DNA from 2 places in the Bacteroides caecimuris genome. Region 2 is predicted to be linked to the other one. Evidence: riboswitches for the same ligand, from Rfam matches in the RefSeq annotation. Region 2 holds a riboswitch; the other holds the start of a gene.
The links. A riboswitch is a leader RNA that binds a small molecule or an ion and turns the genes downstream of it on or off. The one in region 2 is predicted to bind thiamine pyrophosphate.

Region 1 (6,144 bases), 1.2 Mb from region 2:
CAGCGGCATGAGCGGCTATCTTGTAGGTAATAACTCCTACGCGTACGTCTTCTTTATCAGGTAAGGCAAGGTGTTCTTTCGGGGTGACATAACAAAGCATAGCCGTACCCAACCATCCGATTTGTGCGGCACCGATAGCAGAAGTGATATGGTCGTATCCGGGAGCAATATCTGTCACCAACGGGCCGAGCGTATAGAAAGGGGCGTCATGGCATTTTTCAATCTGACGTTCCATGTTCTCTTTAATTTTATGCATCGGAACGTGTCCGGGACCTTCAATAAATGCCTGAACATTCTTATCCCAGGCACGGAGCACCAGTTCTCCCATGGTATCGAGTTCGGCAAACTGCGCTTCATCGTTTGCGTCGTAGATAGAACCCGGGCGAAGTCCGTCACCTAATGACACGGCTACGTCATATTGTGCCAGAATATCACAGATATCATCAAAATGATCGTATAAGAAACTTTCCTGATCGTGTACGAGGCACCATTTACTCATAATACTTCCTCCACGGCTGACAATGCCGCACAAGCGATTATCGGCAAGATGGACATTATGACGGCGAATCCCTGCATGGATGGTAAAGTAATCGACCCCTTGTTCGCATTGTTCAATCAATGTGTCCCGGTAGATTTCCCAGGTGAGGTCTTCCACTATGCCATTCACTTTTTCAAGTGCCTGATAAATAGGAACAGTGCCTACTGGTACGGGACAATTACGGATAATCCATTCACGTGTTTCATGGATGTTTTCTCCTGTGGAAAGATCCATCAACGTGTCTCCACCCCATTTGCAGCTCCACAGTGCTTTCTCCACTTCTTCATCAATGCTGGAGGTAGTAGCCGAATTTCCGATGTTCGTATTGATTTTTACAAGGAAGTTACGTCCGATAATCATCGGTTCAGCTTCCGGGTGGTTGATGTTGGCCGGTAGTACAGCACGTCCCTCCGCAATCTCCTGACGAACAAATTCGGGGGTAATGTGAGTTTTAATTCCCAGTTCCTCACAATTCATGTTTTCGCGGATCGCTACGTATTCCATTTCAGGAGTGATAATTCCTCTTTTGGCATACGCCATTTGGGTGATTGTTTCTCCTTTTTTAGCACGGTAGGGCAGGGCGATGTGTTCGAAACGTAAGTGATCGAGACTTTTATCATCTCTTCTCATTTGTCCGTATTCCGAAGTAATTTCAGGCAACTGTTCCACGTCACCACGACTCACGATCCATTCTTCACGCATGCGGGGCAGTCCTTTTTTGAGGTCAATGTTCATTTCTGCATCACTGAACGGTCCGCTGGTATCATATACATATATTTCCGGATTCGGTGTTGCTATCTTTTCTTCGCCTTCAAAGCTGACACTGGGCACTTGCTCCACTTTCCGCATGGCAACGCGGATATTAGGATAAAGTTTACCGGGTAAATAGACTTTCTGCGAGCGGGGGAATTTTATTTTTTGTTCCATAGTTTATTTGTTTTAATCAAGAAAAGCCGTAAGAGGTGAACTTGCTTCTGCTACAAAGTCGATGGCTTGTAATCCTAATCCTGCTTCGTAAGCCTGTCTTCCGGCTTCTGTAGCTGTTTTGAATGCTTTAGCCATTTCTACCGGATTTCCGGCAACAGCTATTGCAGTATTCACTAATACAGCGGAAGCTCCCAGTTCCATTGCTTCGGCAGCATGGCTTGGCGCACCGATACCGGCATCCACTACCACCGGGATACCTGCTTGTTCGATAATGATTTGCAGGAATTCTTTTGTCTGCAATCCTTTGTTCGTACCGATAGGTGCACCGAGTGGCATAACGGTAGCTGCGCCTGCTTCTTCCAGGCGTTTGCAGAGTACAGGGTCAGCCTGGCAATAAGGTAACACGATAAAGCCCTGTTTTACTAGTTCTTCCGTAGCTTTCAGTGTTTCGATAGAGTCGGGGAGCAGATAGCGCGGGTCCGGATGAATTTCCAGTTTCAGCCAGTTTGTTCCAAAAGCTTCGCGAGCCAGTTGCGCGGCGAAAACAGCCTCTTCCGCGTTACGTACACCGGAGGTGTTGGGCAATAACTGAATATTCGGATGAATGATATGTTTCAGCATGTCGTCCTCTTTGTTATCCATGTCGATTCGTTTCATGGCGACAGTTACCATTTCCGTATCCGAAGCCAGAATAGCTTGTTCCATTACTTCATTGGAATTGAATTTTCCTGTTCCCAGGAAAAGACGGGAGTTAAATTCGCGTCCCGCAATTACTAACTTTTCCATTCTATATATTTTAGTTGATTATTTAAATGCTGATTTATGAGTTCACCACAGAGGACGCAGAGGACACAGAGGTCTGATAATTTCTTATTCGTTATGGAGTTGCACAGAGTATACGTGTTTATCATTCTGTTTTAGGAAAGAACGAGAAACTCTGTGTCCTCCGTGTCCTCTGTGGTGAATCAATGATTCTACGTGTTTCTTCTACCGGGTTATCTGCTCCGAGAATAGTTCCTGACAGGGCTATTCCATTTACTCCTGTATGAAGTATGGCAGGAATATCCTCAAAAGTAATTCCTCCGATAGCTACAACGGGGATTTCGATATTCGCTTCCTTCATCTGTGAAAGAATAGAAGAATAGCCCTCCAAACCCAGTACGGGGCTTAGATTCTTTTTAGTGGTAGTAAACCGGAAAGGACCAATGCCGAGATAATCGGCTCCGGCACGATAGTGCTGTACGACATCTTCGAAAGTGTTTGCAGTGCCGCCGATAATAAAGGCTTCACCAAGTATTTGACGGGCCTGGTTGATAGGCATATCCTTTTTGCCTAGATGCACACCGTCCACTTCCAGCTTTTTGGCCAGTTCGACGTGATCATCCAGAATCAGGATTGCTTCGTGCTCTTTGCAAAGCGGCTTCAGTTGCAGGGCTACTGCTTCCACTTCTTCGAGAGGAGCGTCTTTCATACGTAGCTGGATCCATTTGCATCCGCCTTCGAGTGCCATACGTGCCGATTCGAGGTACGAATACTGTTCGGTCTGATGCGTGATAAATTGTAGACTAATCATCTCCTTATCCTCCGCAAGCAGCTTTGATAATCACCAGGTTATCGTTCTCATGTAGAATGAAACGCTCCCATTCGGTACGGGGAATCATTTTGTTGTTTACGGCGATAGCAATGCCTTGAACCGGAAGTTCGAGCTGTGCTGTCAGTTGCGTAAGGGTAGAGTCAGGAGACATTTCCACCTCTTTGTTGTTCACTTGTACTTTCATTGTCCTATCAGAATAAATAAGTTGAAAGTAAATACAAAGAGCATGCTTAAATAGAAAGGCGATAAGAAGAAACACAATCCCTACGTCAGTATTAACTGCCTCAGGTTCCTAGGGTATAATCTCAGCCCCTCATGGGGCACCCCTTTGTCTTTACGGGAGCAAAGTAAGCGAAAAAGAAACAGAAAAACACTAAATCGGTCGATTTTTTTTTCATTTTTCTGTTAGTTCCTGTTTTTTTGATGGGATGAGAAAAGGTCGCTGTGAAAAACACAACGACCTTTTTTTATAAGTATAATTTTGCTAGTAAATCCGTTTACATTCTTTTTTCAACCACATCCCAGTCGATGATATCCCACAGGACATTTACGTGGTCGGCGCGGCGGTTCTGATAATCCAGATAATAGGAGTGTTCCCAAACGTCAAATCCGAGAAGCGGCTTTAAACCGGCACGTACCGGATTGCTGCCGTTGGCTTCTCTAGTGATTTTCAGTTTACCGTCTTTCCCAACGGATAACCAGACCCATCCTGAACCGAACAATCCGACTGCTGCTGCGTTGAATTCTTTCTTGAAATTTTCAAAGCTACCGAAGTCACGTTTGATGGCTTCTCCTAGTTTGCCTGACGGTTCCTTCTTTGAGGGTTTCGGGGCAAATTGCAGGAAGTACAAATTGTGATTCAATACTTGTCCGGCGTTATTGAATATAGCTCCGTCCGGTGCGGTTGCAACGATTTCTTCTACCGTTTTACCTTCATATTCTGTTCCGGGCACGAGGCTATTCAGATTATTTACATACGTTTGTAGATGCTTTCCATAATGGAAATCTATTGTTTGCTGACTGATTACAGGTTCCAACGCATTGTTTGCGTAAGGAAGTTTAGGCATTTCGTAAGTCATGGTCATCATAATTAAAGACATTAATATACTATTCATAATGTTACAAGTTTTAATTGGCTTGTTATATTAGTAATAACAGAAGTTTTCTGCAAAATGTTCACAGTATCTTACTTTATTTGTAAAGGTACTGTATACGTTCCATTTCTTTTGGGTTATCCCGGCTGGTCCGGGAGATCCATTGCCCCGTATTGTCATATTCATAATAAGAATTGCTGTCAATCCGGTTCCCGTATTTATCATACAAGCAAGTCAGGCATCCGGACGTTTTTTGGTTATTACCCAAAATCCGTTGGTAAACAATCTGCGACAGATAACCGTTTGACTGGATGCTGTCCATCAATGTCTTGCTAAAGGGAATTTGCTCTTTCGATGCTTCCAAGATGGATATAACAGCTTGTTCCGCTTTATCTTGTACGTTGGAAAGCTGTATTTTCTCTTCTTCGCAGATATTCGGAAAATAAGCTTTTGCGGCTCTTTCATAGCAGCCGAAATAGTTGGTGGCGGCTTGTTCACTTTGTTCGTGCCACAATTCATAGAGAACGTCCAACAATGCCAGTTCTTCGCTATAATAGGTTTGTGTCTCGTCATCTATCTTATCGCGGTTTTTCTGCCATTTGTCGGCGTCATTATCGTTCAGATACCTTAGCAGCTTTTCCAAGCGGCTCTGCTTTTGTGCCATTGCCTGTGGAATGCAGGCAACCAGAAACAAACTCAAAATAATTGATAAAAAGATACTCCTTTTCATTGCTTTTGGGGATTAGGTTAAAATAGTTAGTGATGAAAAATCGTAAAAATACCTTCATTCTCGCATGAATGTTATACTTTTGTATTGAGAACAAAATTGAACGCCAAGAGTTTGTTAAAAAACTCATTGTTTTTATAATGCTGTTATGAATACCAAATATAAAGATGAACTGAATGAAAGTCAGTATGAAGCTGTGACTTATATTGATGGCCCTTCGCTGGTGATAGCCGGTGCGGGCTCAGGGAAAACACGTGTATTGACTTATAAAATTGATTATCTTATAAAAGAGAAAGGGTATGATGCGCATAATATACTTGCACTGACATTTACTAATAAAGCTGCACGCGAGATAGTGAAACGTGTTAATCGAGACATCGGTCTTCCGTGGTCAAGTTATATATGGATGGGTACTTTTCACTCTGTCTTTGCCCGCATCCTTCGTTGCGAAGCGCAATATATAGGATTTACTTCCCAGTTTACTATTTATGATGCGGCTGATAGTAAAAGTTTGCTTCGTTCCATTATTAAAGAAATGGGGTTGGACGAGAAAACCTATAAACCGGGAGTTGTGCAATCCCGTATCTCCAATGCCAAGAATCATTTGGTCACTCCTACAGGTTACGCCACCAATAAAGAAGCCTATGAAGGCGATATAGCAGCCAGAATGCCAGCTATTCGTGATATTTATACCCGTTATTGGGAAAGATGCCGTCAAGCGGGAGCTATGGATTTTGACGATTTGCTGATGTATACTTATATTTTGTTTCGTGATTTTCCAAATGTTTTAAAATGTTATCAGAACAAATTTCATTATGTGTTGGTAGATGAATATCAAGATACCAACTATGCTCAACATAGTATTATCTTGCAATTGACTAAGGAGAACCAACGAATCTGTGTCGTAGGGGATGATGCACAAAGCATCTATTCTTTCCGTGGAGCGGATATTGACAATATCCTTTATTTTACGAAAATCTATCCTGATACGAAAGTCTTCAAACTGGAGCAGAATTACCGCTCCACACAGACCATTGTCTGTGCTGCCAACAGCCTGATTGAGAAGAATGAGCGTCAGATACGGAAAGCCGTATTCTCCAAGAAAGAGAAAGGAGAAGCTATCGGTGTGTTCCAGGCATACAGCGATGTGGAAGAGGGTGATATTGTGGCGAATAAGATAGCCGAACTGCGCCGCGAACATTCCTACGGCTATGCGGATTTCGCTATCCTGTATCGTACGAATGCGCAAAGCCGTATTTTTGAA
Region 2 (6,144 bases):
TCTCAATGGCTTGTTGAACAATCGGTACAACCTGCTCTGCAACAGGAGTAGTCCAACCAAAACCGCCAATCAGCACTAACGCTGCATAATCATCGGGCATCGTTTCAAACGAATAATCAGGTAAAGTTCGAAAGCCACCGATGGATTTTACCGGCTCCATTGTCGGAGCGACAGCCTTATTGACATATTTCGGGTTCTCTTTCAGAGCGAACTCATCAGAGGCTATGGCTTGTGAAAGATATACAATTTCATGTGCCGCATAATCCGGCAGGAGGATATATAGAATTTCGTTGCTCATAACATCATTTTTCTAACGTTTAAAATACGGGAAGAATGGGCGTATCATAATTAATTTCCCTGATGTACTGTAAGTTGAGGGAAAGGGAAGTTGATACCTTTTTCATTGAAGGTTTCGTAAATCGCTTTATTTATATCGAAATAAACACCCCAGTAATCTCCGCTATTTACCCATACACGTGCCACTACATTCACACTGCTGGCGTCCAGCGCGTGAAGAGCCACAAAAGGAGCCGGTTCTTTCAGAATACGTTGGTCAGCAGCAAGAATATCATAAACGATTTTCTGCACTTTCTCATAATCTTCTCCATAATCTACCCCAACAATCCATTCCACGCGACGGGTTTCCTGATGACTATAGTTGGTTACCACTCCACTACTCATTGCACCATTCGGCACATAAATCACTTTATTATCTGCAGTAGTCAAAATAGTATGAAAGATCTGTATTTCTTTCACTGTACCAGAAACTCCCTGACTTTCTATCCAATCTCCCACTTTATATGGCTTAAACAACAATACAATCAAACCTCCCGCAAAATTCTGCAAATTACCGGATAAAGCCATACCGACAGCCACACCGGCAGAAGCCAACAAAGCAGCAAACGAGGTGGTTTCAACGCCAAGAGCACCTACTACAGAAATGATTAACAATACAGTCAACGTAATATTCGCCAAGCTTTTTACAAAAGTCTTGATACTTACATCCACTTTCCTTTTATCCATCAAACGCCCGACAAACTTATTAAGCATAGAGATAAGGAAACGTCCGACGATAAAGACAATGACCGCAATCAGTATACGTTCTCCGGCACGAATGGCAAAGTCTATCAATTGTTGGGTAATCAGCGAGAGTTTGTCCAATCCGTCAGCATTGGCAATCGCTTCTTTCATTAATTTATCTGCGGCCACTTGTACAGAATCCGCAGCTTGTGTTGCTTGTAATAATAGCATAATTAAAAATGTATATTAAAATGAGTAAACAGTTATATGGCTATTCTAATAAGTTACAAAGTTATATTGTTTTTAGTGAATCTAAAAGTTTTTTTTGCTTTCCTCCTGCAAAAGCTGTATTTTTGTAACCGATTCACTGGTAGGGGTGCCTTAACATGACGGGCTGAGAACATACCCATAGAATCTGATCCGGGTAATGCCGGCGTAGAGAACTAATTAATAAGCAAGATGAAAAAAGTTATATGGATGGCCATCGCCTTATCAGGCGTAGGCATCCCTGTTCATGCACAGACGAGTGTAAAGGATAGTATGAAAGTAGTAAACCTGCAAGAAGTGCAGGTAGTATCCACGCGTGCCACCGCCAAAACTCCCGTGGCATTCACCAATATAGGCAAAGCAGAATTGAAGAAGGTTAACTTCGGACAGGATATCCCTTATCTGTTAAGCATGACTCCTTCTACACTGACCACATCGGATGCAGGAGCAGGTATCGGCTACACGACTCTTCGCGTGCGCGGAACCGACGGTACACGTATCAACATCACGGTAAACGGCATACCGATGAACGATGCCGAAAGCCATAATCTGTTCTGGGTAAATATGCCCGACTTTTCTTCCTCCGTAAAAGATATGCAAGTGCAACGAGGCGCAGGTACGTCTACCAACGGGGCAGGTGCCTTCGGAGCCAGCGTTAATATGCAGACTGAAGGTGCATCCATGAAGCCGTATGCCGAATTCAACGGTTCATACGGTTCATTCAACACGCACAAGGAAACGGTGAAAGTAGGAACCGGTTTGCTCAATAATCATTGGACGTTTGACGCCCGTCTTTCCAATATCGGTACGGACGGATACATAGACCGCGCTTCGGTAGACTTGAACTCTTACTACTTGCAAGGAGGCTACTTTGCAGAAAACACATCTGTGAAACTGATTGCATTTGCCGGAAAAGAAAAGACATATCATGCCTGGGGATACGCAACCAAAAAGGAAATGGAGGATTTCGGCAGACGCTACAACCCCTGTGGCGAGATGTACACCGACGCCAACGGCAACAAGCATTTTTATGACGACCAAACGGATAATTATCTGCAAAAGAATTATCAGCTTCTCTTCAATCATACTTTCTCGACAGCCTGGAATCTGAATGTTGCCTTGCATTATACCAAAGGCAACGGCTATTACGAAGAGTACAAAGACGGCAGATCCCTTATAGAATATGGTCTGAAACCATTCACAATTGATGGAATCGAAATAACCAAAAGCGATTTAATCCGTCAGAAGAAGATGGACAACAAATTCGGTGGCGGCGTTTTTTCTCTCAATTATACGGTCAACAGGCTGAATACGTCTCTAGGAGGCGGGGTGAATCAATACCGGGGCAATAACTTCGGAAGAGTTCCCTGGGTGAAGAATTATGTGGGCACTCTATCTCCCGACCATGAATATTACCGCAATAAATCCCAAAAGACCGATGGAAATATTTATCTGAAAGCAAACTACGATCTTACCAAAGGATTAAGCGCGTATGCCGATCTTCAGTATCGACACATCGACTATACCATCGATGGCAACAATGATAAATATGACTGGAGCAAAAATGCCCTGCGTCCATTGGCAGTAGACAAGAAGTTCGATTTCTTTAACCCGAAAGTCGGATTAAACTGGAACATCACGTCCAACCATCGCGTTTATGCCTCTTTCTCGGTTGCTCAAAAGGAACCGACAAGAAACAATTATACAGATGGCGATCCGGATTCGTATCCAAAAGCTGAAAAACTGCTCGACTATGAAGCAGGATATACTTTCGCCAACCAATGGCTGACGGCAGGTGCAAACTTCTACTACATGGATTATACCGACCAACTGGTTCTGACCGGAGCTTTAAACGATATAGGTGAAGCACTAACCGAAAACGTGCCGGACAGTTATCGTATGGGAGTTGAGCTAATGCTGGGAATCAAACCGTGTAAATGGTTTCAATGGGACATCAACGCTACATGGAGCAAAAACCGCATCCAGAATTTTGTAGAAAGCCTGCCGGGCTACCACTATAATGACGACGGTAGCTCTACTTCCCTCCCGACTGTTCAGATCAAGCATAAAGACACTCACATCGCTTTCTCACCCGACTTTCTATTTAATAACCGCTTCTCATTCATTTATAAGGGATTCGAAGCAGCTCTGCAATCACAGTTCGTAAGCAAACAGTATATGACAAATGCGGAAGTAGAAGAATTGATTCTTGATAAATATTTTGTCAGTAACCTCAATCTGGCGTACTCCTTCCGTCCCAAGAAGGTGTTGAAAGAAGTCACGGTAGGGTTCACTGTGTACAATCTGTTTAATGAAAAATATGAAAACAACGGTTGGGCTTCGAGCGACTACACCGATACGGTGGAGAATCGGGGAAACTATGCCGGATATGCAGCGCAGGCAGGAACAAACGTTATAGGACATGTTTCTTTCCGCTTTTAATACCACAGGGCTATGGAATTGAATTTTCTGGAAATATTCGGTACGATTGTCGGTCTAGTCTATCTTTGGTTGGAGTACCGGGCAAGTATCTACCTTTGGATAGCAGGTATTGTGATGCCTGCCATCTATATCTTCGTATATTACAAAGCAGGACTGTATGCCGATTTCGGTATCAATATCTACTATCTGATAGCTGCCATCTACGGTTGGTTCTTTTGGATGTGGGGACACAGAAAAAAGGAAGGTGAACAGTCAGCAGATGCTTCTGCTGATAACAAGCCCCAAGACCTTCCCATCGTGTACACTCCACAAAAATGTTATTCACCTCTTTTTCAGGTATTTATCTTTGCATTTATCGGCATTGCCTGGATACTCATTGAATACACGGACAGCAATGTACCATGGCTGGATAGCTTCACCACGGCACTGAGCATTGTCGGCATGTGGATGCTGGCACGCAAATATATCGAACAATGGTTTGCTTGGATACTTGTAGACATCGTTTGTTGCGGGCTGTATATCTATAAAGACCTTTATTTTACCTCTGCTTTATATGGACTTTACTCCATTATAGCTATCTTTGGCTACTTCAAATGGAAAAAATTAATGAGCATACAACAATGATAAACGAAGACTATACGCCCGAAGCCGTGATATTGGCTAACGGTGAATATCCTACTCACACTCTTCCCTTGCGAATATTGGAAGAAGCTAAATTCGTAGCTTGTTGTGACGGTGCAGCCAATGAATATATCTCTCGTGGACATACACCGGACGTGATTATCGGTGACGGTGATTCTCTTTCACCGGAATATAAAGAACGTTTCTCTTCTATCGTACACCAGATAGCCGACCAGGAAACGAACGACCAAACCAAAGCTGTTCTCTTTCTGCAAGAGAAAGGATTCCGCAAGATTGCCATTGTCGGAGCTACCGGCAAACGGGAAGACCATACGCTGGGAAATATCAGCCTGCTGATTGACTATATGAAAGAGGGCATGGAAATAAGGACAATTACGGACTACGGTGTATTTATGTCTGTGAACGGTACACAGACATTCGAGTCCCATCCCGGACAACAGATTTCGATTATCAATTTCGGAGCAAAAGGATTAAAGGAGGAAGGATTGGTTTATCCGCTCAGTGACTTCACTAATTGGTGGCAGGGTACGCTTAACGAAGCAATAGCCGATGAGTTTACCATTCATTGTACAGGAGAGTATTTGATATTCCTAGCTTTTGTGTAAACTACATTTAAACGGCAGACTTGTACCAAGCCATTGTCACAACTGTGCCACCGTGTTGGCACAGCCGTGACACCTCAATGGCACAACCGTGCCAACACGGTGGCACAAACTCATTCCTAAGAAGAAAATTAAAGCGTCAGCAGATACTTCTTGAAGTCCGCAAAGTCTTTTGTCATTTGAAGGCTCTTCTTCTCGCCTTTCATAAATTCCTGCAATTTGGCAGGTATTTCCACCGTTTCACCAATGATACTTTCTACCGTTTCGAGGAACTTGGCAGGATGGGCTGTTTCAAGGAATACACCCGTTTCGCCCGGTTGTAAACCTTCTGCTAATGCACGATAGCCACATGCCCCATGAGGGTCGAGCAGATAATGGTATTCTTTCCAAGTCTCTTTCACAGTTTCACGGATTTGTTCGTCGGTATAGGTAGTTCCCGAAATCTCGGCGGAGATAGCGGCATGAGAACCTTTATACAAATCGAGTACACGGGCAAAGTTGCTCGGATCGCCTACATCCATGGCGTTAGCGATGGTTGCAATAGACGGACGCGGGTTGTATTCGCCTGTTTGCAGGTATTGATAGAAAATATCGTTGCGGTTGTTGGCTGCAATAAAACGTTTCACAGGCAATCCCATTTTCTTACCGAACAGACCTGCAGTGATATTTCCGAAGTTTCCGCTAGGCACGCAGATTACTGCATTGTCAGCTTTTCCGGCGCGCTTCAACTGGGCGTAAGCATAGAAATAATAAAATGCTTGCGGCAGGAAACGGGCTACATTGATGGAATTGGCAGAAGTCAATGATAGATGTTCATTCAGCTCCTTATCCATGAAAGCAGCTTTTACCAATGCCTGGCAATCATCAAACGTTCCGTCCACTTCGAGGGCAGTGATGTTCTGTCCCAGTGTGGTGAATTGCTTTTCCTGTATTTCGCTGACTTTTCCTTTCGGATAAAGCACATATACATGAATACCGTCCACACCCAGAAAACCGTTAGCCACAGCACTTCCCGTATCACCGGAAGTGGCTACCAGTACATTTACATTCTTCTGACCTTCCTTCTTAATAAAGTATCCCAGCAGACGCGCCATGAAACGACCGCCCACATCTTTGAAGGCTAGTGTCGGTCCGTGGAAAAGTTCGAGTGAGTAGATATTCTCCGCTACTT

Region 1: another riboswitch for thiamine pyrophosphate. It lies ahead of thiS (sulfur carrier protein ThiS); the one in region 2 lies ahead of A4V03_RS14900 (TonB-dependent receptor).

Annotation. Positions count from the first base shown of each region.
Region 1 is NZ_CP015401.2:2,250,376-2,256,519, reverse strand. It holds gene thiC (phosphomethylpyrimidine synthase ThiC) at 1-1,465, opposite strand, end outside; gene A4V03_RS09750 (thiazole synthase) at 1,478-2,251, opposite strand; gene A4V03_RS09745 (thiamine phosphate synthase) at 2,373-3,038, opposite strand; gene thiS (sulfur carrier protein ThiS) at 3,043-3,243, opposite strand; TPP riboswitch at 3,304-3,397, opposite strand; gene A4V03_RS09735 (superoxide dismutase) at 3,557-4,174, opposite strand; partial or broken gene A4V03_RS09730 (RHS repeat protein) at 4,449-4,883, opposite strand; gene A4V03_RS09725 (ATP-dependent helicase) at 5,029-6,144, shown strand, end outside.
Region 2 is NZ_CP015401.2:3,428,788-3,434,931, forward strand. It holds gene A4V03_RS14890 (DJ-1/PfpI family protein) at 1-298, opposite strand, end outside; gene A4V03_RS14895 (mechanosensitive ion channel family protein) at 349-1,251, opposite strand; TPP riboswitch at 1,383-1,479, shown strand; gene A4V03_RS14900 (TonB-dependent receptor) at 1,480-3,729, shown strand; gene pnuC (nicotinamide riboside transporter PnuC) at 3,742-4,353, shown strand; gene A4V03_RS14910 (thiamine diphosphokinase) at 4,350-4,976, shown strand; gene thrC (threonine synthase) at 5,105-6,144, opposite strand, start outside.